Regions from separate parts of the Anabaena sp. FACHB-1391 genome, predicted to be linked through region 2. Evidence: riboswitches for the same ligand, from Rfam matches in the RefSeq annotation. Region 2 holds a riboswitch; the other holds the start of a gene.
What was found. A riboswitch is a leader RNA that binds a small molecule or an ion and turns the genes downstream of it on or off. The one in region 2 is predicted to bind cobalamin.

Region 1 (22,430 bases), on a different contig from region 2:
TACTGATCATCTATCGCCAGAATCTGTTACTCCCCTTAATTTAGAGGAATTTTGCCGCTCTATGCCCATTCCTGTGGCCTTGGGGAATTGCGTCACTTATGAAGTCACACTGGAATTAATGAAAGCTGGTGCAGCAGCAGTATTAGTGGGTATTGGACCTGGTGCAGCTTGTACCTCTCGCGGAGTCCTGGGCGTGGGCGTACCTCAAGCTACTGCGATCGCTGATTGTACAGCCGCTAGAGACGATTATTACCAAGAAACCGGAAAATATATTCCTATCATCGCTGATGGTGGTTTAATCACCGGTGGAGACATCTGTAAATGTATTGCCTGTGGTGCAGACGGTGTGATGATTGGTTCTCCCTTTGCTAGAGCCGCAGAAGCCCCTGGCCGGGGTTATCATTGGGGCATGGCAACTCCTAGCCCCGTATTGCCTCGTGGAACTCGGATTCGCGTTGGTACTACCGGAACGCTAGAACAAATACTCACAGGTCCTGCTGGCTTAGATGACGGTACTCATAACCTTTTAGGAGCTTTAAAAACCAGCATGGGAACTTTAGGCGCTAAAAACATTAAAGAAATGCAGCAAGTTGAAGTCGTCATTGCTCCTTCTCTGTTAACCGAAGGCAAGGTTTACCAAAAAGCCCAACAGTTGGGTATGGGTAAATAACTCATTCATGTCATTGGTCATGGGTAAGGGCTTTATCCTGACTTCTGACTTCTGACTCCTAACGCTGTAACAACTCCAAAAACTTTTCTAGTAGTCTAAAGAATGACTGGAAAAATCACATATCTAGCCTACAATAGAGATGGCGGAGACAAATGTTTCCGTTCACTCCTCACACCACACTCCGCCCGGACTATTGTTCGGGCGGTTCCTTATGTTGGACATGAATTTTCTAATTTCTTTGCAAATACTCATCCTTAAACTCAAAGAGGAGGTTTTTGCTGTGGTAGAATTTTCACCAACCTCGGAAATATCTTATGTAAAGGTTTTTAGGTATGTCAGCAGCAGCACAAGTTACAGATTCTACGTTTAAGCAAGAAGTAATCGACAGCGAAGTACCCGTATTAGTTGACTTCTGGGCTCCTTGGTGCGGTCCATGCCGCATGGTAGCTCCTGTTGTCGAAGAAATTGCCGCTCAGTACGAAGGAAAATTAAAAGTTGTGAAAATGAATACTGATGAAAATCCCAAAATTGCTAGTGAGTACGGTATTCGCAGTATTCCTACATTAATGATTTTCAAAGGCGGAGTAAAAGTAGATATGGTGGTCGGTGCTGTACCTAAAACCACTTTATCTAACACTTTGGAAAAGTATCTTTGAAGCTCAATAGACAACAAACTTCTTTTGAGTTATTCATTGACAAATGAATTACGGGACAAACTTGGTGCGTCCCCTCTCTTTTTTCAACTACAAAAAAGTCTAGGGACAGTACCATTTTTATGTATCTGGTCAAGATATTAACAATTACTCTTTTCCCCCTTGAATTAGATAACTACCAACTTGGATTATATTACAATGTGATGCCATTATTGCGGCTTTAACCATGACCTCTGAAGCGTCTTTTTCTCCATTAGATTCTCTGCAAGCGGATATTGCTGAGTTAATAGATCGTTTACCGACACTAAAACATCGGCAATTTATTCAGCAGTCCCTATCTACAATTTTGCGTCTTGCGGATAGTGACATTGAACGTCTTGATTGGAAAATACTATCTGCTGCTTTAGTAGATATGGAACGTGGTTTTCAGTTATTTTATCACTACCGTCATATACGTAAAATTACTATTTTTGGTTCTGCCCGTCTAGCACCAGAAACACCAGCATACCAAATGGCCGTTGCATTTAGTCGCGCTGTTTCCCAGCTAGGATTTATGATTATGACTGGTGGTGGTGGTGGAATTATGCAAGCTGGTCAGGAAGGCGCTGGAAGAGACAATTCCTTTGGTTTAAATATTCAGTTACCTTTTGAACAACAAGCTAACCCCGTCATTCACGGTGATACTAAACTAATTAACTTTAAATATTTCTTTACCCGGAAATTATTTCTTTTAAAAGAAAGTGATGCTGTAGCTTTGTTTCCCGGTGGTTTTGGGACTCAAGACGAGGCTTTCGAATGTATGACATTAAGCCAAACAGGTAAATTTGGTCCAGTTCCTTTAGTATTAATTGATCAACCGGGAGGTGATTATTGGCGCTCCTGGAGTCAGTATATTGATGAGAAATTGGTAAAGACAGGGCTTGTTAGTCCTGATGATCCTAGTTTATACACAATTACAGATAATCTAGAAGTTGCCTGTAATGCTATTACTAGTTTTTACCAAATTTATCATTCTAGTCGTTATGTTGGTGATCAGTTGGTGATCCGGTTGCGAGAAGATCTATCAGATGATCAAGTAGAAGCACTTAATACTAACTTTAGTGATATCCTGGTAACGGGCAAAATTGTCAAAAGTCAAGCATTACCCCAAGAAGGACAAGATGAAACATCTAATTTACCCCGCTTAGTTTTATATTTTAATCAACGAGATTTAGGGCGTTTATATCAAATGATTGGAGTAATTAATCAAGTGGTAATTCCTACTCCAGAGGAAGCAGCACATCCAGAAAGAAAATAGACTACGGGAATCTATTAATTAGTCAAAATATGGCAGCAAATAGGGAATAAACAAAAAAGGTGAACTCATATCATGTAATGTGATTGACTTAAAAATATGTAATAATACTAATTATTATGACTTAATACTGATAAATATAATCAGGCTTGTATATTAGTAGATGTGATTAGGAAAAGAGGAAACAAGGAATAGGAAATAGAGACTAATTACGTAGATATAGCGCACAGAGTAGTCTTGATTGGGAATTAGGAACTACTGCGATTTTTACATCTCACGCAAAGGCGCAAAGGCTCGAAGGAAGACAGGAATAGGAAAATAACCGTATGGTTAAAATACAGCAGATTTCATCTGATACCTGGCGTGGCGTATTACGTTAGTAGATTACTTGAATGATTCACAAAAAAAATAAAATAGAGGAATTTAACTATGCTGGAATTATTAGGATCAGGTTTGTTTTCTCTGTGGCTAGAAATGGCTAAGGTACAAATTCAACCTCTAGAAGCCTTGAGTGTACTGGCTTGGCAAGGTAGCCCTAGCTTCATTATTGTCCCTGATCCTAGCCCGGCCGGAGCTATAACCGTACAAGAATATCTCAAGGGTTTAATTACATCAAAATTAATTGACCAAAATCTCATGTCCTCTCAGGGGATTTGGTTACAGTCGGGACCGATGTTAATGGCTAACCATCAAGGTACTATACCTTTACCCGCTGCTTCTTTAACTAAAATTGCTACTTCCTTAGCGGCTTTTAAAACTTGGGGACCAAATCACCAGTTTCAGACCTTAGTTAGTAGCACTGGACCGGTGGTAAATGGGGTGGTACAGGGCGATTTAGTGATTACTGGTACTGGTGATCCTATGTTTGTTGGGGAAGAGGCCATCGCGCTGGGAAATACTCTGAATAAAATGGGTATTAAGCAGGTAAAGGGAAATTTAATCATTACTGGTGCTTTTGCGATGAATTTCCAACGCAATCCAATACTCGCGGGTCAATTACTCAAACAAGCACTAAATCACCGTACTTGGTCTCGTTCTGTGGTTTTCCAATATTCTGTTATGCCCAAGGGAACACCTAAACCCCAAGTTATTATTGCTGGTAATATCAAGGTAGACCCTCAACCGAAAGTAGGACAAACTTTGCTGGTACGTCATCTTTCCTTACCTTTGCAAAAAATAATTAAGGAAATGAATGTTTTTAGTAATAACGATATTGCGGAAATGTTGGCTGAATCTGTGGGAGGTGCTGATGTAGTTAGTTATACAGCAGCCCAACTTGCTGGAGTCTCGAAGTCAGAAATTCTCCTCATTAATGGTTCTGGTTTGGGTAAGGAAAATCGGATTTCTCCCAGAGCCGTTTGTGCTATATTTATGGCATTGCAACGTGAAGCTAGTTCTTATCAGTTGACTTTAGCTGATTTATTTCCGACCTCGGGACTGGATAACCGAGGTACAATACACTCTCGACATATGCCCAAGGCAACCGTGATGAAAACTGGTACTCTTAATGATGTTAGTGCTTTAGCAGGAGTTGTACCTACACGCGATCGCGGTTTGGTTTGGTTTACAATTATTAACCGTGGTGGAAATATATCCGCTTTTCGGGCTGAACAAGATAAACTTCTCCAACATTTAGAAAAAGAATTAGAAGTATCTACGGATATTCCCCCTACCCTTGTCCCTCATTTAGATAATTCTTTACCAAATTTTGGTGCAGCTAATCGCAATGAGATTTTGTATAGAGGTTAGCTGTCCGTTGTCTGTTTTTAGGTAGAAGTTAATACGATTTTTAGCGTTTATAAACTGCGTCTACATAGAAAAAACCTAATTTTTTCATGATTTCACCCAGGTGGACTTAGCTTGTGTAGTAGCGTATCCCTTAGTGAAGCCATAAGCTCTTTTATATTCGCCCATAGGGTGCCATATACTGTTAAAACATCCTCTCAGGAGAAGGAAGCCAGAGAAGATGATTTCTGCTCAACTTCCTTATTACCTATTTTCCTGGGGGATAATTTCTGTGATTACTTTCTGTCCAGAATTACCACCTTTAACGACAATATTTTCTGTTTCTAAATTACCGACCGCTGTTGCTCCTTGAAAAGTTAATTTTGGTGCAACTTGATGATAAATTACATTTCCTTGGGCTTCTAACAATTTTTTATTTAAATACCAAGTCAATTGATTTGATTTTAAAGACTGACTACGTTGTCCAACTGCATTGACATTACCAGTGAGATAGACAGTGTTTTCTGGTATGTTCATTTTTCCTTGATTAGCAGTGACAGTTAGATTCTCAGCAGCTTTGAAGACACGAATGGGAGAATTGGTGGTGATATTTTCCTTCTGAATATTCCAGGTTATAGAGTTACTAGTAATTTGCATTAGCGGATCTATTAACTCTAATTTGGCCTGTGGTTGGAGAATTGCAATTTGAGTTTTTAAGTTAATTTCGGCGGCATTAGCTTGACTGCGGCCAGAGATTTTGTTATCTTTATATCCTTCTATTTGGATAGGGCGATCGCTAAATAATTTATCCTCTTTAATCTGCCATATTAAATGCTCAGTTCGCATTTGTAACTGTGGATCTGTAGATTTTGCTACTACTCCTCCTGAAAATTCTACCCGTTGTTCACGAGTTTTTACCTTAGCTTCTTGGGCTGTTGCTTGTAATTGTTTATGGCTACCATTTAACTGATTACGGACAATTAATAAATCTTCTTGAGGTCGCCATTCTAACTCATTACCCTGAAAAACAATACCATTACGGGGGTCACTAGCCACAATTTTACCTTGAAGAAAAAGTTGCTTACCATCTTGCTTAATGTCAGCTTTTTCTGCTTTAATTTGATAGACAACTTTTCCGTCTTGGTAGAGTTCCCCTTGAGGACTTTCCGCTTCACCCATTTGTTTATCTGTAGTGTATTTTGCCTTTTTGGCTTTCACTTTCCAAATCGGCCTCCCTACCTGATCAAATTGTTCTAAATCCACACCAAAAAAAGTTAACTTAGTTTCGTCTTCTCTTGGAGATGAAGTATTAGTTTTTGATTGGTTAGGTGTAGATGGATTACTACAAGCAGATAACCATAACCCTAAGAACAATGATAAAGACAGGTAAACCCAATTTGTTCGTAATCTAAACTGTGAAAATGAATAGAAGTGGGGGGAACGATGTTTACTTCCCCGCTGACGTTTTGAGTTTTGTCTTCCATTCTCCCTGTCTTGTGAATATTGCATTACTCTGGAAATTCTAGATGTCTATCACTACCTCTAGGATCGTCTAAAAAGCCCATACTAGACAATGGCCGATATGGGTAACTTTGACGGGGAGTTTTTTGAATATCTTCTTTGATAGCTTCTAAATCAATATAGCGATCGCTAACATTAATTAAACTATCACTAGTCATAGATCGCAAACTCACCACCTCTACCCTAACACCACGATAGCTGACAGAATTGACAGCATAAGCTAAATCGCCATCACCGCTGACTAAAACTGCGGTATCATAGGAATCAACTAAAGCCATCATATCAACAGCTATTTCCACATCTAGGTTAGCTTTTTTAGAACCATCTGGTAATTGTACCAAATCCTTAGCAATGACTCTATAACCATTGCGACGCATCCACAATAAAAAGCCCTGTTGCTTCTCATTTGTCCGGTCTACCCCTGTGTAGAAAAAAGCCCGTAATAGCCTTGATCCACCAGTTAAACGGCACAATAACTTAGTATAATCAATTTCGATTCCTAGTTGTAGTGCTGCATAAAATAAGTTTGAGCCGTCAATAAAGATAGCTACCCGTCCCCGATTTTCCAAAACTTGTTCTGGCGTAAATATCGAGTCGTTTTCCAAATTATTCAACATTGTTGTCATACCTTGTGTTGTTATTCCTGTTATGATAGAAATTTCTAACTACATAATTTGTTAGAATGGCTTATGATAAGTCTCCGGGGCTGATAGATCAGGATTCATAAAATCAGCAGCGAAAAAGCCCTGATTATTGACTCATGTTCCCAACTGTCATTGGTGACAGTACAGCCCCGAATTGTTTTGTGAAGGAATTAGCAGTTCCCAAAATTAATCTTTTATTTTGATGTTTCTATCCGCTTAAAAACTGGTTTGGGTGTCCCCAATTGTTGTTTATCGGATAATATTCCCCATGTTGAGTGGGTACAAAAAGGGGCTAAAATTGCACTTTCTTTTTGTTCATTAAAGTTGATTCCCCAGCCTAATTGCTGATAAATATCACTGCTGATATTAGGAATAATTGGGGAGAGGAGATAAGCTGCTAGTCTCACAGATTCCAGAACCGCATATAGCACCAGTTCCACATCTTCCTGTTTACCTTGTTTATATAACGACCAAGGGGCTTGATCATCAATAAACTTGTTACTGGTTTGTACCAGAGATAAAACATAGTGACAGGCTTCATTAAAAGCTAAAGCTGTATATGCTTGTTTCACCTTGTCTCCCAACTCTAACCCGATAATTTTTAAAGGATTTTCCGCCGGAATAGTTGCTTGGGTTATGGACGGTACTTGACTAGAGCAGTATTTCTTCACCATATTTAAAGTGCGATTTAACAAATTACCTAAATCATTCGCCAAATCTGCATTCAAAACATTAATGAACCTTATTTCATTAAAATCGCCATCTTTCCCAAATTCGATTTCCTTAAGGAAGTAATAACGAATGGCATCACTACCATAATTTTCCACTAAAGTGATAGGATCAAGGGTATTACCCAGAGTTTTACCCATTTTTTGACCGTCTTTAGTTAAAAAACCATGTCCAAATACCCTATCTGGTAAAGGTAAACCTGCTGACATCAGCATTGCTGGCCAGTAAACAGCATGAAAGCGTAAAATATCTTTACCAATCAAGTGGAGATTAATTGGCCACCATGTCTGTAAAGCATTAGCTAAAGTTGGTTCTGCGTCTGGTTCTAACAATGCTGTTACATAACCCAGTAGAGCATCAAACCACACATACAATGTATGTTTAGAGTCTACAGGTACAGGAAAACCCCAGTCAAGATTTACCCGGGAAATGGAAAAATCTTGTAAACCTTGAGCGACAAAATTGAAAACTTCATTTCGTCTGCTCACAGGTTGAATAAAATCAGGGTGAGATTGGTAAAATTCCTCTAACTGAGTTTGATATTTAGACAAACGGAAGAAATAGTTCTGCTCATCCCGCCACTCCACTTCTTTGGTAGTATGGATGGGACAGCGTTTATTTTCTAGTAAATCCCGTTCTTCCTTAAATTCTTCACAGGAAACGCAGTACCAACCTTGTTGTTCTCCTTGATAGATGTCACCATTTTCCCAAACTCGCTGAAAAAACTCTTTAACTATGGCCTCGTGACGGGGTGCAGTAGTCCGACTAAAGCGATCATATTGAATATCGAGTAAATCCCACAATCTTGTAAAACTGGGAACAATTTGATCACAAAAATCTTGCGGTGCTTTTCCTAAACTGGCTGCTGAACGCTGGATTTTTTGTCCGTGTTCATCTGTACCCGTAATTAGTAAAACTTGATTTCCCTGTAAGCGTTGAAACCGGGCTATGACATCTGCCGCTATAGTTGTATAAGCACTGCCAATATGGGGGACATCGTTGACATAATATAGCGGTGTTGTCAGTGCAAAAGTCTTTTCTGTTTTATTCACTAAATTCATGGACAATAAAAGCAAATTATTAATCAGTTTTCTCTCTTAATCATCTAGATTATCTAGATAAAACTAGGCAATTATATAACATTGCTACGGTTTTTTATTAAATTACTCCTTAATCGTAACAAATTTATGGAATTGAGAATTGTTTCATCACTTCTATAAAACTCCTAAATGATTTCTTGTCAAATTTGGGAAAGCAGTTACTAATAATCATGGTAAAACCTGTTTATTTCATTGGTAGTCACAGAGAATACACTAATGCAAATTCCAGCAATATAGATGATGATGTGCATAAAATTGAGCATATAAAATTCTCCAATTCATGACAAGAGTATTAGTTTCAATATTCAGGATTTTCTGCAATGATTTTGTTTGAGATTAATGATTTAGGGCATCACAAAAAATAAACTATCCCGTCTTCTGGGATCAGCAAGATACCTGTAGTTGATGATTAGCTGGTTTTTTGTCCCCGACTACAAGAAATTTCTAGATATTTTTTGGAGTTTCCTGAACAAGGTTTCTGGGTGACTCCTAACCCAGCTTTCCTGTCTGATATTTTTGACGAAATTTATCTGAAAATATTTATAAGTTTATAGTCAGTAAATTTTCAAAATACATCAAGATAAACTGCAATTTTTTGAGCATTGTCAGTAGATTAACCACTAGCAATATAGAGATTTATCACTACTTTAGATATGGTAATCCAATGTCATTTAAGTGCATAATCGTTGCGGAATGCTATAGTATTATGTGTAATGCCAAGGTGACATTATTGCCAGTTAGGGGGATTTGACGCTTTCACATATTTATATATGATGAATACAAATTGCTAGAAATTCTGTAATCATGGTTTCAGAGTGGGTTGTTTTTTGTCTGGAAAGGTTGATTTTAGCAGGAGACAAAAAGAAAATATGCCATAATCCCCATTTGCATCAGAGAAACGGTAAAGTTAAAGATAGAATAGATTAAAAAAAAGCCGCAAAATGCCAGCCGTTGACCTGAAACCTTGTTTTTTGACTCCAAAACCAGTACAGTCAGATGCTCCTTTATTTATCTATTTACCAGGAATGGATGGCACTGGTCAATTGTTACAAGCCCAAATCCCTGAATTATCAATAGGTTTAGATATTCGTTGCTTGGCTATATCCAAAAACCATCTTGGTACTTGGGATGTTTTAGCCAGAAATGTTTTAGATTTGATTCATGGTGAACTGGAAAAAAGCCGTCAACGGCCAATATACCTCTGTGGTGAATCCTTCGGTGGTTGTTTAGCGATGAAAGTAGCAACCCAGTCACCACATTTATTTAAGCGCATTATCTTAATTAATCCCGCTTCTTCTTTTTTGCATCAGCCTTGGTTTAGTTGGATATCCCAGCTTACTCAGTTTGTCCCATCATTATTATTTAATGTTGGTTCATTAGCTTTGTTACCATTTCTGGCCTCATTAGAGCGCGTTTCTGAAAGCCAGCGCCAAATACTTCTCGCGTCCATGGGTTCGATTCCACCAGAGACTGTAAACTGGCGGTTGTCCCTATTGCGAGATTTTCAAATTGACAAAAAAGATTTGCAAAAGTTAACACAACCAGTTTTACTTATTGGTAGTGGAAATGATCGCTTATTACCTTCCGTTACCGAAATCGCCAGATTGGCTAGTATTTTACCAAATAGCAAAACATTTATCCTTCCAAATAGCGGTCATGCTTGTTTGTTAGAGGAAAATGTGAATTTGTATCAAATTCTCAAAGATAATGATTTTCTAGAAGTTAATATAAATATGCTATACCAAAAACTGTCACATCAACAGTAAAGCATAATGAATGATCAGCATCTTTAACATTTTCAGAACTGGTCTATGGGTAAGGTCACGCCGCGCTATCAGATATAATGCCCGTAGCCTTCAATGTGATAAGAATTTGATTGCTGGCTGATAAATATAAATTATAAATTATAATTTATAATTTATGACTTATAGCCAGTAGACAGATTGGTTTGTCATTCTCGAACCTAGTGGGAAATAACAACTTTCAACCCAAACATAGTTTCAAGTTGTTATGGTTGGGTTTTCACCCTTCCTGAACTTTTCTGTAAAATGCGTTTACCTGTCGGAGATGAATACTCAGTATCTCTAGACTTTTGTATAGACTGTTTGACGAGGGTAGCTAGTTCTTCTAACTGGTTAATCGCTTCTGCACCTTCTAATTTCATTAATTCACGATCATCACGCATTTCTGTCCAAGTAATCCCATAATCTGAGACTAAAAAGCGAATTAAATGATTGTCTCCTAAGCTGACCATAAAGGATGCGCTGTTCATCTGATCGCCACAAGTATAGCAGGAAGCAGGATAACCGTGCCGTTCTAGTACAACCGCCAAGGCTTTCAAGTTCATTACCAAATCTTGTACAAATTGTCTATGTTCGTTTGCTAGTCTCAAAAACACTTTTGCCCTCCAGACACCACAGTCATTTGAGTTTATTTTATATTTTCTTTAGATTCTCTCACTAATTGGCATTGTAAACTACTTATTACAATTTTCGGTTGCTTATGAATTCGTTCATGAGTTATCTCCTCCAGGTTAGTGGATAACGATGATTTAAGAAGTATCAAACTATTCAATTTAAATTTTCCTGGTACTTATATTACCCACTATTCTGGACACAGTTACTAAAATTCACATTTTTGCCTCCTCTATCCGTCTGAATTGTACTTGATCAAATTAAGACGCTTTCAGTTTAACTTAAATCCACTGATAGTCAAGTTCGTTAAAGCTATATATTTCCAGTATTAGAGACCATGTATAGCCGAATTGAGCTAATTCACCATATCTAACGCCTGTTTTCGTTATTTTGATTTTGATGTCCACTGCCAATAAATACCATACAGTATAGCACGGATTAAATTAATGGAACTGTTGAATATACATACTCAATATCTTATTTAAAGAATACTATTTAGGGACGAACGGCCGTTCGCCCGTACACAGAAATTACTAAATAAGCTGTTGAGCATTTAAAGTCTATTCTTGTCAGACTTGCATTTGTGAGACAATTTTATTGTTGAATTGAAAATAATTGTTAAATCTATGAGCAATCAAGCTTCTATCCCAGTTATTGTCAATGGTGCGGCTGGTAAAATGGGACGTGAGGTCATTAAAGCAGTAGCCCAAGCATCTGATTTGACTCTACTGGGTGCAATTGATACTACTCCGCAACATCAAGGTAAAGACGCTGGAGAACTAGCGGGTTTAAGTGAACCCTTAGAAGTACCAATTAGCAATCAGTTAGAACCTATGTTGGCCTATGTGGCTGGGGAAAGACAGATGCAGCCAGGTGTACTAGTTGATTTTACCCATCCTGATGTGGTATATAACAGTATTCGCAGTGCGATCGCCTATGGAATTCGTCCAGTTGTAGGAACTACAGGTTTAAGTCCCGCACAAATTCAAGAATTAAGTGATTTTGCTGAAAAAGCCAGTACCGGTTGTTTGATTATTCCCAACTTTTCTATTGGTATGGTATTACTACAAGAAGCGGCTGTTAGAGCTTCTCAGTATTTTGATCATGTAGAAATTATCGAACTCCATCATAACCAAAAAGCCGATGCTCCCAGCGGTACAGCCATTCAAACTGCTCAACTATTGGGAGAACTGGGCAAAACTTTTAACACTGCTATGGTGGAAGAAACGGAGAAAATAGCAGGAGCTAGAGGCAGTTTAGCAGATGAAGGGATTAGAATTCATAGTGTGCGCTTACCAGGACTAATTGCCCACCAAGAGGTGATTTTTGGTGCCGCTGGGCAGATTTATACCTTACGTCATGATACCAGCGATCGCGCCTGTTATATGCCAGGAGTATTATTAGCCATACGCAAAGTTAACCAGCTAAAGTCGTTAGTATATGGACTAGAAAAAATACTGTAAAACACTCAGCAATCATCTGTGAGAAATTTTCGATTGGCGATTTTTCCAATCCAAAATCTAAAATTCAAAATCCAAAATCTAAAATATGCTTGTTCCCCTAACTCGGCAAAAATTTGAACAAATTATTCCCCTAATTGCCTCTGGACCACAATATAAATACTATTGGGGGAAGTTTAGTAATTTTTTGCAGCGGCTATTAATTTCCGTAGTTACCATGGCTGTGCTACTGCTGATACAATTTTTGTTTAGATTGGAATTTGGGTTCATATTCTTTTTTGGGGTATTTGGTGCTTTCTTTTGGCTATGGTATCCCATATTACAGGCAAGTATCCGCAATGGAAAATGCCGCCGTTACAAATACAGTGGATTTTTCCGGGGACGAGTGCTAGATTGGTGGATTACAGATCGGTTAATGGGCAAACAGGAAACCGTCAACAGTAAAGGTGAGTTAGTAATTATTGAAAACCGCGAAAAGCGGATTAACCTAGAAATAGGTGACGACACAGGATTTAGTGTTGAATTTGAAGCCCCACTACGTCCTGCCCACAAAGCCATTACTCGTGGTCAAATAGCCGAAATGGTGGTCATGTCAAATCGTGCTGATTTAAGCACAATTGAAGAATTTAGTGATATATATATTCCTAGTCGTGACCTATGGGTAAGTGATTATCCATATCTCCGACGAGACTTCTTTAATGAAGTTAGTATGCGTTTACGTGCGAACCAAGAAAGAAGACCTCGCCGTCGTTCAGGAAGAAAAGGGGGGTAGAGAATACCCTATTCCCCAGTCCCCTAAACTTCTCAGGATTCAGCCCCCGAAGGAGGCCGACTAAAAACAGGGGATAAATAAGCCACTAAAGCACCAATAGCAAAGGCGGAAATATTGCGAACTAGAGGCAACCAGTCACTTGTACGGGTAATAACTGGAGCAATACCGAAGGCAATAAATAACATTCCCCATAAGGGTGAAAAAATTAACGCCCATTGCCAAGCAACTATTTGTTTATCGTTGCGGGGTTGAGCGGCAAAACCGCAAATAATTCCACCGACAGCGGAGGTGACAAGGGTGAGTATCCATTGTTCTCTAGGGAGTCCAGGAACTACATTACAACCGCCTTTAAGTAAGCAACCTTTGACTGAATCTAAGGACTGGAGAATGGCTTGATCTTCTCCTTGTTCACGGACAAAGTATAAGTTACCAAAGCGGGTTTGTAGTTCAATCCAGAAGGTGCGGGGTAAGAATTGATAAACTGCATCACCTACGCTAAAACTAAGAATGTTACCACCACGGGCATCCGCGACTAGGAGAATACTTTTATCATCTAATCCCCAATATTTAATTACTGCTCTACCTGGGGTGCGGTCATACTGCGTTAAAACGCGCAATTTCCAACCAGTATCAGCTTCAAACTGGTCTAATTCTTTAACTAATTTTTCTTCTTGGGGGTCAGGGAGAGTTTTTGCTAAATCTACTACTGGTGTAACAAAGCCCGGTAATAAATCGGGATTTTCATAAGCTAGGGCTGATGGAGAATTAATTGCCCAGATTGACCCAGCAAAGCAAAATAAGGCAATTGATACTAAAATTCGTCGCCAAGAACACAGGTGCATGAACGTTTTTATACTATTATTAACAGGATAATGTAACAAGTGCTTTGCAAAGAGTCACGTAAAAGAGATACTTCTTTACACTTCTTTACTTTACTCTAATATTAGTTAGATAGATCAACAAAACCTGATTGAGAAATTAGGGACTGGAGATAACTGTGATGTTATTGGTAATTTATCATTGATTAGTTAAGGTTCTGGCATTTCTTTTAGCAGGTTTTTTCCGATTGAAACTTGTCCACGCAGCTTTAATACCAATTAAAACACTACGAGTGCTGATTTGAAGATTTTCTGCTTGTTTTTTGGCAGTATTTAGGCTTTGATCAAATTGTTTGACAACTTGACCGGCACTTTTGACACCTTCACTAACATCATCAGTTAAATCTGTTATTTCTAAGCTGGTGTTGCGGATAGCATTAAGAGTAGGTGGTAACTCCCGCGAAAGAGTATCAAAAAATTTTTCAGCACTGCGAGCGGCACGGGCTAATTCCTGTAAAGCAGGTATAGATGCCACTAAAACGGCTGTGAGACTAGCAGCAACCAAGAGGATAGATAGTCCCAACCAAAATAAAGGATCAATCACTGTTATCTCATTTATGAACGTTCTAGTTTTTGAGTCAAATTATCGGTTTTGTCTGGGATGCTGCTAACATCAACAGTATTTTTCTGAATTAAGCCTTGGCTTTCGCGCTGAGTAGCATCTATGCCAACTGCGATCGCTTCCCGCAGTCTATCTACAGTTTCATCCCAGTTTTGCAGGGTGCTAGTAGAAATACGATCTGCCTGAATTTGTACGCTGGTAGAGATATCTTCAGCTAATTCAGGGATAGCATGAGCGGATTTTTTGAGAAGTTTACGCGTTTCGCGGCCTGTGCGGGGAGCAACTAGCAAACCGGCTAAAGTGCCGATAGCTGCCCCTATCATCAAACCGCCAATAAAGATTCCAGAACGCTTGTTAGTCATTTTTTTAATTTTCCACTCTATAAAACTTATCTTATATCTTGCACGCTGGCGATGAAAATTTGGGGTGACAAAGCACCCGGATTTTGTCTAAGTTGTATAGAGAATTAAGTTCTATTGGGAATAATGATATAGTTGTTACCATCGGTTCTGATGGGGAGCAGCCAATGGCTAACACCTCGCTGCACTATTGGACGTAAGGGGGAAAGTCTGGTGCAAGTCCGGCACTGTCCCGCAACTGTGAGCCAAAATATGGTAAGTCAGAATGCCCACCGATAGAATTACGTTTATATAAATCTGCGAGGTACAGATTATGTCCAGAAAAAAACAGGCATTAGTTAGTCTCACCCTAATGGCTGTTATTAGTTTTTACTTGGTAGTTGGTTTCCCCAAACCTGCCTACGCAATGCACATTATGGAAGGTTTTTTACCAGTGCAATGGGCAATTTTTTGGTGGGTTGTAACATTACCATTTTTCATTTTAGGATTGCGTAGTCTAACTCGCATTACCCAAGCTAACCCAGAATTGAAACTCTTATTAGGTTTAGCTGGTGCTTTTACCTTTGTCCTGTCAGCGTTGAAAATTCCTTCTGTCACCGGTAGCTGTTCTCACCCCACAGGAACGGGATTAGGTGCGGTGCTGTTTGGACCTCTGACTATGACAGTCTTGGGTAGCTTGGTATTGTTATTTCAAGCTTTGTTACTGGCCCATGGTGGTTTGACCACACTTGGTGCAAATGCTTTTTCCATGGCGATCGCTGGACCCTATGCAGCGTACTGGATATATAATACCACAATGCGGCTGAGTAGTAAACAAAAAATCGCCATCTTTTTAGCAGCAACCTTGGCAGATTTACTCACCTATATTATCACTTCTATCCAACTTGCCTTGGCTTTTCCTGCACCAGTCGGTGGATTTATCGCTTCATTTGCCAAATTCGCGGGAATTTTTGCCCTTACTCAAGTACCCTTAGCAATTAGTGAAGGATTACTAACTGTCTTAGTTTGGAACTGGTTACAATCTTATAATCCTCAAGAATTGGAACTTTTGCAATTAATCAAGGGAAGAAATCACGGTAATGAATCAATCTAATAAAAGTTTAAATAACTGGTTTTTAATATTAGCAGTTTTAGCCTTAGGAGTTGCACCATTAATATTTGTGCCTCATGGAAAGTTCGGCGGTTCTGATGACAAAGCTAAAGCCGCTATTACAGAAATACAACCTGAATATAAACCTTGGTTTCAATCACCATTTACACCAGCTAGTGGGGAAATAGCCAGTTTATTATTTGCTTCTCAAGCAGCTTTAGGTGCGGGAGTAGTTGGTTACGCAATTGGTGTATATAAAGGACGTTCAAAACGAGAAAGAAGTTAAGAATGACTTTAAAATTAGATACCCTAGCTTACACTAATCAACTGCGAAGATTACCACCAGAACATAAACTCATTTTTGCATTTACCACTCTGATTATTTCTCTTTGTAGTCATCCTCTAGTGCAAATTTTGATAGTAATTTGGATGAGTATTTGGACAGTAATTTATGCAAAAATTCCGGCTGGAGTTTATTGGCGCTTGTTAATATTCACTATAGTTTTTTGTTTGACAAGTTTACCAGCATTAATGGTAAATGGAGTTGAAATTTCTCATCTAGAAATTGTGAAATTAGATTCATTTTATGGGTTAAATTTTGGAGACTTCTATATTTATATCAGTCGGAGTGGCTGCATTCAAGCATGGAGGATTTTAACTAGAGCATTAGCTTCTGTTTCTTGTTTATATTTTCTCATGTTAACTGTCCCGTTTACAGAAATTTTGCAAACTCTACGTTGGTTAAGATTTCCAGTGCTTTTAACTGATTTATTATTACTAATGTATCGGTTTATTTTCATTTTATTAAAAACAGCCAATGAATTGTGGACAGCAGAAAATTCTCGTAATGGCTATCGTAATTGGCATACTAGCATGAAAAGTTTAGCATTATTAATCGGACAATTATTGCAGCGAACTCTACAACAATATAGTCAATTTTCTCTGGGATTGCAAGCACGAGGTTTCGCTGGTGAATTGCGATTTTGGCATCCCCGACGTTATCGTTTATCTCCACGATATACCATTGAAGCAATTTGTGGCTGTGTAATATTAATAGGATTAGAAATTTGCCGAAATGCAGGAATATTTACTCGAATTTGATCAGGTCTATTACACCTATCCAGGTTCACAAAAATCAGCTTTAAATGGTTTAACCATGAGGATTCCTTCTGGTAAAAAATGTGCCTTAATTGGTCAAAATGGTTGTGGTAAAACCACACTTTTCTTACTGGCTAATGGACTATATAAACCAAGTTCTGGAATTGTCAAATGGTGTGGTGAAGCATTAATTTATAATCGCCATTATCTCAGTAAAATCCGGCAAAAAGTCGGTTTAGTATTTCAAGACCCTGAACAACAATTAGTAGCTTCTACAGTTGAAGAAGATATTTCTTATGGTTTATGTAATTTAGGTTTACCCACAGGAGAAATTAAACAGCGAGTAGAACATATATTACGTGAATTTGAATTAACTAATTTAGCAGAAACACCAGTACATCATCTCAGTTTAGGACAGAAAAAACGAGTTTCCATTGCTGATATTATGGTACTAAAACCGCAGCTTTTAATATTAGATGAACCAACGGCATATTTAGATATTAAACATACTCGTAATTTGATGATAACCCTCAAAAAAATTCATCAACATGGTCATACTTTATTAATGGCCACCCACGATTTAGATTTAGTATATCGCTGGGCAGATTGGGTTTTTGTTATGGATAAAGGACAATTGATGCTAGAAGGAAAACCAGAAGATGTATTTAGCCAACGGACACTTTTAGAAGAATTAGAATTGGGTGTACCATTAATATATGAAATGTTGTTTAATGGGCTATCACCTGAAGAGAGAATAATTATAGAACGAGTCCGACAACGGATATTAAAAGATATTTGAAAATGTAGTTAACCGTAATATATTTTTGTGAATACATTGTAGGTTGGGTTAAGCGACAGCGCAACCCAACAAAGTTCCGAAAATGTTGAGTTTCCTTGGGTCAACCTAACCTACTTAGAAGTGGAATGTCAAAAGACAGTCTGTCAAACATTTTTTAATTCTGTTAATAAAATAAAAAGGAGATTATTTATAGTAAATTAGTTAATTAAAATCTCTGTGGAAATTGGATATGCAGCTTCAAGAAGTCCCTAATATTGCAGTCATTGTTGGTGAAAATGCCGTTACCCTTTCTCAATTACCTTCTGTGTGGCAAGATATTGCTAAAGGTAGGGCAAATGTTAAACTCAGTGATGCAAAAATCTATGTGGAAATGGCGCAGTTATTTCAATATAAACTGCAATATGGTGATGTTGACTTGTTTAATGAACGTCCCCAATTATTTCATTTAAAACGCTCATTTTCAGAGCTATTTGGGCAAATGGCACGAGAAACCCTAGAATTTTATGGTCATGATTTTATAGTTCATAATTATCCTAACTTTGAAGAAGTTTTGCGTAATTTGGAATCAAAAGGTTGTAAATACAGTGACGAAATCAAAGTAGCGCGTATTGGACTAGAACTTTTCCAGGAATTTGGTTATGATCTACCAGCAAGTTTTTATCATGTCCATTTAGCGCCAATTTATCGAGATCATGTATTTGAAGAAAGAGCTTTAAGATTTGATCAACGAGATATAGAACATAAACGTAGTTGGGATGCTATACTACACGCAGGTAAGGTATTTGCCATGCAAATGAAGGTACAAAGTATCGCCTCCAAATACGGTTTTACCTATCAACATGGCTGCGGTTGCAACTCTCATCTATCTTCCATTGATCAATCTTCTGGTACATTTGAGTATGAATTAAGTTTGGAAAAACGTCAACGCTGGATTCGGAGTTTTATCTGGACAGCTTGGTATGAATATGCAATATTTCCCATTGTGCCGAATACTATTTATCTGGTTTAATAAGACGACAAAATAATTTCATGGGTAATGGGAGATTTACACCTCCCATTAATGATTCATTTGAACTGAAATTTTTACCAGATATAATTTTTACCAGATATAAATGTGAAGAGAGAGAATAAATTCGGGATTTACTGAATAGATATCTTATAAAAAAAATTATAGGGACGATTCATAAATTGTCTCTACAAGGGTTTGGTGGTTACGCGCATTTAATTTTCACCAGATTTCTTGATAACTTATCTGCGGTTATCTGCGGTTATCTACGGTTATCTGCGGTTATCTGCGGTTAATTATCCTCTAGATCCTAACTCTATATTTTGCCCATTTGTGAAAAAATATCAAGCTTGTCATTTAAATCAACATTCTCCAGCCAATTAGTGAGACAATAAAGGCGTGAGGGCAAGAACGGACATAACTCCATTATAAAGGGGGAAATTTTATGAAACTCCAACTATTAGCCGCTATGGCCTTGATAACTCCCCTGTTTCTAGCTAATTCAGTTCAAGCTGGAAGCAAACAAGATTTGCAGAAACTTTTGTCAACCAGAGAATGTATTCAGTGTAATCTATCAGGGTCCAACCTCAGCGGTGCTCATTTGATTGGTGCTGACTTACGGGGCGCAAACCTTCAAGGTGCTAACCTGACAAATGCTAACTTAGAAGGTGCTGACTTGACGGGAGCAAATTTAGCAGGTGCTAATTTAACATCAGCTTTTGTTACCAATGTTAACCTAAAACAAGCCAATCTCAACAACGCCAACCTGACTCGGGCAACCATTCACGATTCTAACGTCTATCAAGCATCAATGGATAATATTAATATTACCGATGCTGGTATATATAACACAGGAATCGGTATTGGTGGAGAATATGGAACTACTCTTCCCGATTGGGACTAAGCTGTTACGCATCTAAATTTGATAATCCTAATCTAGCTAGATGTTGTGGTGCGGGCATACTTCGACCAATCTCAGTACAAGTCTTGCCCGCTAGAATCATACAAATTAAATGCAGTACAACTTAGGCAGTTAAATTTACACATTTTAAGTTTGTTTCACAAAAGGAAATATATTTTGTTTGTACTACCGGATTTATCCCTGATTCTCTTCCCTTACTGTCTCTGAGATAGGAATAAGTCCCAACTACAGTCTAGGAATTATGATACTTGTGTGAGTTACAACTCAATTAAAAAAGAGGTTATAGATAATTAAATTATCCATAACCTCAGTATAATTTTTTGTTGTCAAACTAACTACTTAAGCAATTAAACCCGAATTATGTTAATTAATTGCTTGCTTTAACACATCTACCTTATCCGTACGTTCCCAAGGTAAATCCAAATCCGTTCTTCCCAAATGACCATAAGCCGCAACGTCCTGATAAAAACGTCCGCCTCTTTCACTTGGTAAGTTACGTAAATTGAACACATGGATAATTCCCGCTGGTCGGAGTTCAAAATTCTCTTTAACTAAGTTTAATAGAATTTCATCATCTACTTTACCCGTACCAAAGGTATCAACAAAAATGCTAACAGGCCGAGCCACACCAATGGCATAACTTAGCTGTACTTCACACTTTTGTGCTAAACCAGCCGCGACAATATTTTTAGCAGCATAGCGAGCAGCATAAGCAGCAGAACGGTCTACTTTCGTGGGGTCTTTACCGGAAAAAGCACCGCCACCATGTCGAGAATAACCACCGTAGGTATCAACGATTATTTTCCGTCCTGTTAAACCAGAATCTCCCTGAGGTCCACCAATAACAAACTTACCAGTGGGGTTAACCAAAAACCTGGTTTCTTGACTTGGCTTAATAGTAATATCACCAAATATAGGTTCTACTACTTCCGTCCACAGGTCAGCTTTAATCTTTGCCTGTACCTCAGCATCATCGCTAATATCGCCAATAGTAGCTGTATGTTGAGTAGAAACCAAGATAGTATCAATACCTACAGGTTTACCATCTTCATAGACTACCGTGACCTGGGTTTTACCGTCGGGACGCAGGTAAGGGAGAATACCAGCTTTGCGAACTCCTGCCAATCTCCGGGCAATGCGGTGCGCTAAACTGATAGGTAAAGGCATAAGTTCTGGAGTTTCGTTGCAAGCAAAACCGAACATGATACCTTGATCACCAGCGCCGATTTTATCAAATAGTTCTTCACTATCCTCAGTCCGGCTTTCTTTGGCTACATTGACACCTTGAGCAATATCAGGTGATTGTTCGTCCAATGCTATTAAAACACTGGCACTATTTGCAGAAAAGCCGTTATCTGCGTCAGTATAGCCAATTTCCGCGATTTTTTTTCTGGCAAGATGGACATAATTAACATGAGCTTTGGTGGTAATTTCTCCAGTAATTAGCACCAAACCAGTATTAACTACAACTTCTGCCGCCACACGGCTATGAGGGTCTTCTGCGAGTAGCGCATCAATAATCGTATCAGAAATTTGATCACAGATTTTATCTGGATGACCCTCTGTAACTGACTCGGAAGTAAATAAATAACGACGAGACAAAGGAAATTCCTCCTGTGAAAATTTTTTGACTTAATTTCTGAAATCATAACAACATTTGCAGTTTTCGTAGTTAAGTATCTTCTATTTCAGTATCAAATAATTTATATGTAAATAAAAGTTATCAAAGTTACGGATAAATAGTTATAAATAAGTTATAAATAATTAGTTATAATTAGTATTATCTGGTATTTATGCTAAAATTAGCATTCAATTATACTATTAAATCTATCTTACAGTATATTTCCAACCAGTAACACCAATTCTCAAAAACTCCATTAATATTAAATTAAAAGCCCAAAATCAAAGCTACCTAGCTTCCATCCCCAAATAAAATATATTTACTTTGACGACCATATTGCCACTAAATAAATACGCTTTAGCATTGCACACCACCACACCAGAACTAGGTTTGACAATTAGCAACTTTGCAGATCATACCCAATCTCAAGTTTGGAATTTAGGGCGTGACTTATCTAGTCATATCCATCAATACCTGATGGATATGATTAAACCACGAACCTGGGCAGACCTGGAATTTATCGCCGTCAGCCAAGGACCTGGTGGTTTTACGGGAACTCGCATTGGTATTGTCACCGCTCGTACACTAGCACAACAGCTAAAAATTCCAGTATTTACCATTTCCACTCTAGCTGCAGTAGCTTGGCAAGAACATAGCTCACACAACCATTGTAGTTTTGCGGCTAAAATTAAAAATACTACTCCCCTAACGCGAAATTACCAATATCCAATAATTGCAGTAGAAATGCCAGGACAAAGGGGACAGATTTTTGGTGCTATTTATCAACCAACCCCTGATAATTCCAGCCTTACTGCTTTGTTGCCAGATACAGTATTCACCCCAGCCGCATGGCAAGAAACCCTTGCTAATTGGCATACCAGTTATCAGTTAATTTCGGCTACATCTCAGTTAGCCGCCACTGTTAACAGTATTTTGGAATTAGCTTATTTAAAGTGGCGGCAAGGCAAACACCCACATTGGTCCGAGGCTCTACCCTATTATGGACAGCATCCCATAGATTGATTATTTTGAAATTTGTCTAACCCTTACCATATAAAGCTTATAGCCAAAATCAGAAATTAAATTCACCCGATTAAAAAAAAGTTTTGAAAA
Region 2 (5,703 bases):
CAGTAGGAGCAGTAGGTGGATACGTTGCATCTCAGGTAGTAAGCAATTTAAGCGATAGCCACAGTCAAAATTTAAATTAGTAGTTTCTGATTTGCTGTATTTGACAATATTGGAAATCACCAATTTTTTAAGTCATCTGATTATTTCATAGAAGACTTGTAAACATAAAATTAATAAGCCTTCGGTTAATTTATCGAGGGTTTTTTGCTGTTAATATACATCTTTCATTTTCCCACCAAACCGCCTGAGAATGAATTCTCAGTCTCATAGCAAAAGTCTGTTAAAACAGACTTAATAAATATCAATCTTCATTCAGCTTTAGCTTAATTTTGCTATTAGCCAAGAAATTTATTTTTTGCTTTTAAAATCCAGTCAATTAAATTAGTGTTATAATTATTCTATCTATTTATAAGGAGAAATTATGAACATTGATACATCTTTAGATCAAATCATTCTTGATCAGATTAATATCATTCAACAACAAACCAACCAAGATATCAAACAAATTATTCAAACCGCAATTGATCTTTATTATCAAAAAATTAAACAGCCAGAAAATGATCCTCTTGCTTTACTTAAACAAAGTGACTTTATTGCGTGTGGAGAAGGTGATCCAGATTTGTCTAGCACTTACAAAACTCAATTAAAAACCATCTTAGAAGAATCTTTATGATTATAGCAGATACAGGATTTTGGTTAGCATTAGCAATAGGGAAAAAATCAAGACTTAATATTAAAGATTTTTGATTAAATTATCATTAGTGTATCCTTATTTATTGAAATTATGCCTACTGAAACTATTACACTACAAATACCCGAAACTATCTATCAACAGTTAGTTAATACCGCCACTGCTATGGTTCGGGCTACAATAATTAGCTTACCTATGAATAAACCCGTTACCCCTTTATTATAGTTGTTCGTAAACCTTTGTTAATGAGTGGTTGGTATCCTCTTCATGACTAAAAAAATTAACGATAGCATAAAATACTATTTTGTGGTACAATGCTAAAACTTAGGGTTGGGAAACTTCGGTGTAATTCCGGGACTGTGCCGCAGCTGTAAAGCAATTTTGGATTTGACTAAAAATCTCAAATCTAAAGTTGGGTAAGTCAGAATGCCAATTCTAGGGTATCTACTCAATTTCTGTCTCTGCGTCACACAGAGAAGGAGTCACGATTTTGCAATTTCCATTGACTGCTTGTCCAGGGTTATTTTACAATACATTAGCCCAAGATGGTTTTCTCTGTCGTCTGAGAATACCAGGGGGAATGATTAATTCTCAACAATTTGAGGCCATAGCGGATATTTCTGATCATTATGGTGGGGGCTATATTGATATTACTAACCGCGCTAATATCCAAATTAGAGAAATTAAACAAGGGATAAATATTCAAGTTCTGGAAAAATTACAAGCGCTAGGTTTAGCTTCTACTAATGCTAGTGTAGACCATATCCGCAATATTATGACTAGTCCTACAGCGGGTATTGATACTCAAGAACTAATAGATACTCGTCCCTTAGTTAAAGCTTGGGAAAAATATATTACAGCACATTCTCATCTCTCCCAATTATCGGCGAAATTTAGTGTGTGTTTTGATGGTGGAGGCAAAATTTCCCTAAAAGACCGCCCTAATGATATCATCTTAGCAGCAGAATTAATTAACAGCAATATCCATTGGCGATTATATCTCAGTTATGGAGAAAAAGGAGAACCAGCCAAAGACACGGGAATTTTACTTAAACCAGTAGAGACAATAGCAGTTTTAGCAGCATTAGCAGAAACTTACCTCAAACACATAGACATTAACAACCGTTGTAAACCACGTTTACGAGAAATTATCAATCACATCACCATCGAAAAATATCTGCACCAAGTCAAAGAAGAATTAGAGCCAAACACATTTAATTTTGAATTTAATCTTGAAAAACCTTCTCTTTGCGCCTCTGCGTCTCTGCGAGAGAAAAATCTTATAGGCATTCATAGCCAGAAACAAAGCGGGTTATATTACATTGGTATTGTTTTACCTTTAGGAAGACTAGAAACCTATCAAATTCGAGGTTTAGCTAATCTTGCCAAAAGATACGGTGATGATAATATCAGGTTAACACCTTGGCAAAACCTAATATTAAGCGACATTCCCCAAAATCAAATCATAGAAGTTGAGAAAGAAATTACCAACTTGGATTTAAACTATTCACCAACGGACATCAAAAGTTTTTTAGTAGCTTGTTCTGGGAAACGAGGTTGTGCTGCTGCGGCCACAGAAACGAAAGATGATGCTTTAGACTTGGCAAAATACCTAGAAAATCTTATGATTTTAGATTGTTCGGTTAATATCCATTTTAGTGGGTGCAGTAAATCTTGCGCTCAACATACCCAAGCTGATATTACCTTACTTGGTGTTGCCGGCGGAAATTTTCCCGGTTATCAAATTTATGTTCTTGGTCATTTGCTCTATGAATATGTGACTTTAGCTAAAGTTCCAATGATCATTCAGCAAATATTGGCAGTGTATCAGCAACAACGTCTAAGTTTACAGGAATCCTTCAGCCAGTTTATTGACCGTCAAAAACACCAATTAAACCAATTATTTAGCAAATCCAGTCCAAATTCAACAGTTACAATTTTAAAATACCATGTTTGATTACATCCGTGACGCTAACGAAATATACGCTAAATCCTTTGAAATTATTCGCTCAGAATCCAATCTCCATGTGTTACCAGATGATGTAGCTAAAATTGCTGTTCGTCTGATTCATGCCTGTGGAATGACGGATATTGTCAAAGACTTAGGATATTCTTCTACAGCGGTAGAAGCTGGGAGAAAAGCCTTGATTGACGGCGCACCGATTTTGTGCGATTCTCACATGGTAGCCGAAGGGATAACAAGAAAAAGACTACCCAAAAATAATAGGGTGATCTGTACCCTAAATGATCCAGAAGTACCACAACTGGCTAAAAGATTAAAAAATACAAGATCAGCATCTGCCCTAGAATTATGGCGCTTTCATATAGAAGGGGCAATAGTGGTGATTGGAAATGCACCTACAGCACTATTTAGGCTATTGGAAATGCTAGACGAGGGAGTTCCTAAACCGGCGTTAATATTGGGTTTTCCCGTCGGTTTTGTGGGTGCGGTTGAGTCAAAAGCCGCATTGTCCGCAGATAGCCGCAATGTACCATTCTTAACTTTACATGGAAGACGGGGCGGAAGTGCGATCGCTGCGGCTGCTGTTAACGCTTTAGCAAGTGAGGAAGAGTAATGACTAATCCTGGAGGTCGTCTTTATGGAATTGGTGTCGGACCTGGAGACCCAGAACTCATTACCTTAAAAGCCTTACGTATCCTCCGTTCCGTTCCCGTTGTTGCTTATCAGTCAGCGGTAGATAAAGAAAGTATCGCCAGAAAGATTGTTTCCCCCTACCTGGATAATCATCAAATTGAGGTATTATTTCATCTTCCTCGCGCCTTAGAACCAGAAAATGCCAAATCTATCTACGACCGAGAAGTTCAACCCATTGCTGACCATTTAGCCGCTGGTCGAGACGTGGTGGTTCTCTGTGAAGGAGACCCGTTTTTTTACGGTTCATTTATGTATTTATTTACTCGATTAGCTGATAAATACAAAACAGAAGTTGTTCCTGGAGTTTCCTCACTTATGGCTTGTCCTGTGGCTTTAGGTTTGCCATTTACTTATTATAATGATGTTCTTACCGTTTTACCTGCGCCATTACCAATAGAAATACTAACTAGCCAACTTCTAACCACTGACGCGGCGGCCATTATGAAACTTGGTCGTCATTTCTCTAAAATTAGGAATCTTCTCCATGAATTGGGACTAGCTTCACGGGCTAGATATATTGAACGCGCTACAAGTACGCAACAACGTATATTACCTTTAGATGCGGTTAACCCCTTGGAAGTACCCTATTTTTCCATGATTATCATCCCTACCAAAAATAAATTGTAGGAAATTGGGAATTGATAACTCTTGATATTCATCTGCGGTTAATTACCCATTTCTATCCCGTTTAAATTCTCAATAGCTTAGTTTCGTCAAATACATGAATACAAGAGTAGTCCCAGCGGTTGTAGTTTTAAGTCAAAATAGCGTTATTGTGGGGCGGAAAATTACTAATATCTTTGCAACCGCGAAATTATACGGTTTAGCTAGTCGTACTCATGATATTGATATTAGTTTTACCAACTTTGGCGAAACTGTGCGGGAATTGTTTGCTGCTGGTACGCCAATAATTGGTGTTTGTGCGGCTGGGATTCTCATTAGAACAATTTCACCCATTTTAAATGATAAGGGACAAGAACCACCTCTTTTAGCTGTCGCAGAAGATGGAAGTGCTGTAGTACCGCTTTTAGGTGGACTGAGTGGTGTAAATGATTTAGCCCGTCAAATTGGAGAAGTGCTGAATATTAAACCAGCAATTACCACCACGGGGGATATCCGGTTTCATACCGCTTTGTTGTCTCCCCCCTGGGGATATCATTTAGCTAACCCAGAACAGGGGAAAAAATTTATTGCTGACCTATTGTCCGGGAAAAAAGTCAAGTTACTCGGAACAGCACCTTGGTTGAGGGAGAGTAATTTACCTATTGATGAAAACGGCGAGTTAAAGATTAAAATTACCGAATATTTGGGTAATTATGACTGTAATTGTTTAGTTTATCATCCTGCGACCATAGCGATCGCTCTCACCAACCCAGAACCAGATACAATTACTCAAATTCAGCAAATACTCACAAAATCTAACTTAGCATCTGTTGCTGTCGCTGGCATATTTGCACCTCTTCACTTGGCCAATAATTCCCAACTCCATGCTGTAGCTAAGGCTTTAAACGTTCCTGTCCGGTTTTTTCGGGAAAACCAACTCTCCTCCGCTTCAGCCCTAGCCTTAGCCGCCACAGGTACAGACGGTCGAATTATATCATCTTCATGTTCTTCTATTGCTGTCGCCATTTCCAGCCAAATTATCAACCCCACCACAACAGGACAAGCCCAGGGGAAATTAGCCATTATTGGTACTGGTCCTGGTGGATTTCAATGGATGTCACCACAAGTAAGGGAAATTTTGCATTCAGCTACGGATTTAGTAGGTTATAAAACTTATATTAATTTAATTGCATCCTTGGCTGTCGGCAAGCGCGTCCATGAATCAGATAATCGAGTAGAAGCAGAAAGGGCTTATCAGGCGCTAGACTTAGCCGCAGCGGGAAAATATGTAGCGGTTGTCTCTTCTGGCGACCCCGGTATTTACGCAATGGCTGCGGCGGTTTTTGAGGTTTTAGACCAATATAATAAACCAGAATGGCGCACAATTGATATTCAGGTCGCCCCTGGTATTTCCGCTATGCAAGCCGCCTCCGCCCGTATTGGTGCGCCTTTGGGACATGACTTTTGCGTAATTTCCCTATCTGATATTTTAAAGCCTTGGGAAATTATCGCCGAAAGAATCACCACTGCGGCGGTAAGTGATTTTGTGATTGCTTTCTATAACCCTGTATCAAAAAAACGCAATTGGCAACTAGCAGCCGCGAAAAAAATTTTATTAGCATACAGAAAACCTCATACACCAGTAGTGTTAGGAAGAAATCTAGGGAGAAAGGGAGAAGAGGTTAAAGTTATTACCCTAGAAGAGTTAGAACCAACATTAGCAGATATGGGAACTGTAATTATTATTGGTTCT

Region 1: another riboswitch for cobalamin. It lies ahead of H6F62_RS16095 (energy-coupling factor ABC transporter permease); the one in region 2 lies ahead of cobG (precorrin-3B synthase).

Annotation. Positions count from the first base shown of each region.
Region 1 covers NZ_JACJQS010000036.1:27,254-49,683, forward strand. The annotation lists gene H6F62_RS16025 (GuaB3 family IMP dehydrogenase-related protein) at 1-670, shown strand, start outside; gene trxA (thioredoxin) at 1,003-1,326, shown strand; gene H6F62_RS16035 (LOG family protein) at 1,550-2,620, shown strand; gene H6F62_RS16040 (D-alanyl-D-alanine carboxypeptidase) at 3,047-4,366, shown strand; gene lptC (LPS export ABC transporter periplasmic protein LptC) at 4,607-5,851, opposite strand; gene H6F62_RS16050 (NYN domain-containing protein) at 5,851-6,480, opposite strand; gene metG (methionine--tRNA ligase) at 6,702-8,297, opposite strand; gene H6F62_RS16060 (alpha/beta hydrolase) at 9,278-10,102, shown strand; gene H6F62_RS16065 (DUF1815 family protein) at 10,345-10,734, opposite strand; gene dapB (4-hydroxy-tetrahydrodipicolinate reductase) at 11,377-12,213, shown strand; gene H6F62_RS16075 (phosphate ABC transporter permease) at 12,299-12,982, shown strand; gene H6F62_RS16080 (TPM domain-containing protein) at 13,015-13,824, opposite strand; gene H6F62_RS16085 (hypothetical protein) at 14,000-14,404, opposite strand; gene H6F62_RS16090 (YtxH domain-containing protein) at 14,416-14,784, opposite strand; cobalamin riboswitch at 14,910-15,073, shown strand; gene H6F62_RS16095 (energy-coupling factor ABC transporter permease) at 15,095-15,874, shown strand; gene H6F62_RS16100 (energy-coupling factor ABC transporter substrate-binding protein) at 15,861-16,157, shown strand; gene cbiQ (cobalt ECF transporter T component CbiQ) at 16,160-16,972, shown strand; gene H6F62_RS16110 (ABC transporter ATP-binding protein) at 16,947-17,768, shown strand; gene H6F62_RS16115 (hypothetical protein) at 17,998-18,777, shown strand; gene H6F62_RS16120 (pentapeptide repeat-containing protein) at 19,220-19,678, shown strand; gene metK (methionine adenosyltransferase) at 20,060-21,298, opposite strand; gene tsaB (tRNA (adenosine(37)-N6)-threonylcarbamoyltransferase complex dimerization subunit type 1 TsaB) at 21,642-22,340, shown strand; partial or broken gene H6F62_RS20735 (hypothetical protein) at 22,341-22,430, opposite strand, start outside.
Region 2 covers NZ_JACJQS010000041.1:35,889-41,591, forward strand. The annotation lists gene H6F62_RS17075 (hypothetical protein) at 1-80, shown strand, start outside; gene H6F62_RS17080 (CopG family transcriptional regulator) at 422-673, shown strand; gene H6F62_RS21270 (hypothetical protein) at 785-916, shown strand; cobalamin riboswitch at 982-1,140, shown strand; gene cobG (precorrin-3B synthase) at 1,182-2,648, shown strand; gene H6F62_RS17090 (precorrin-8X methylmutase) at 2,641-3,267, shown strand; gene H6F62_RS17095 (precorrin-2 C(20)-methyltransferase) at 3,267-3,974, shown strand; gene cobJ (precorrin-3B C(17)-methyltransferase) at 4,069-5,703, shown strand, end outside.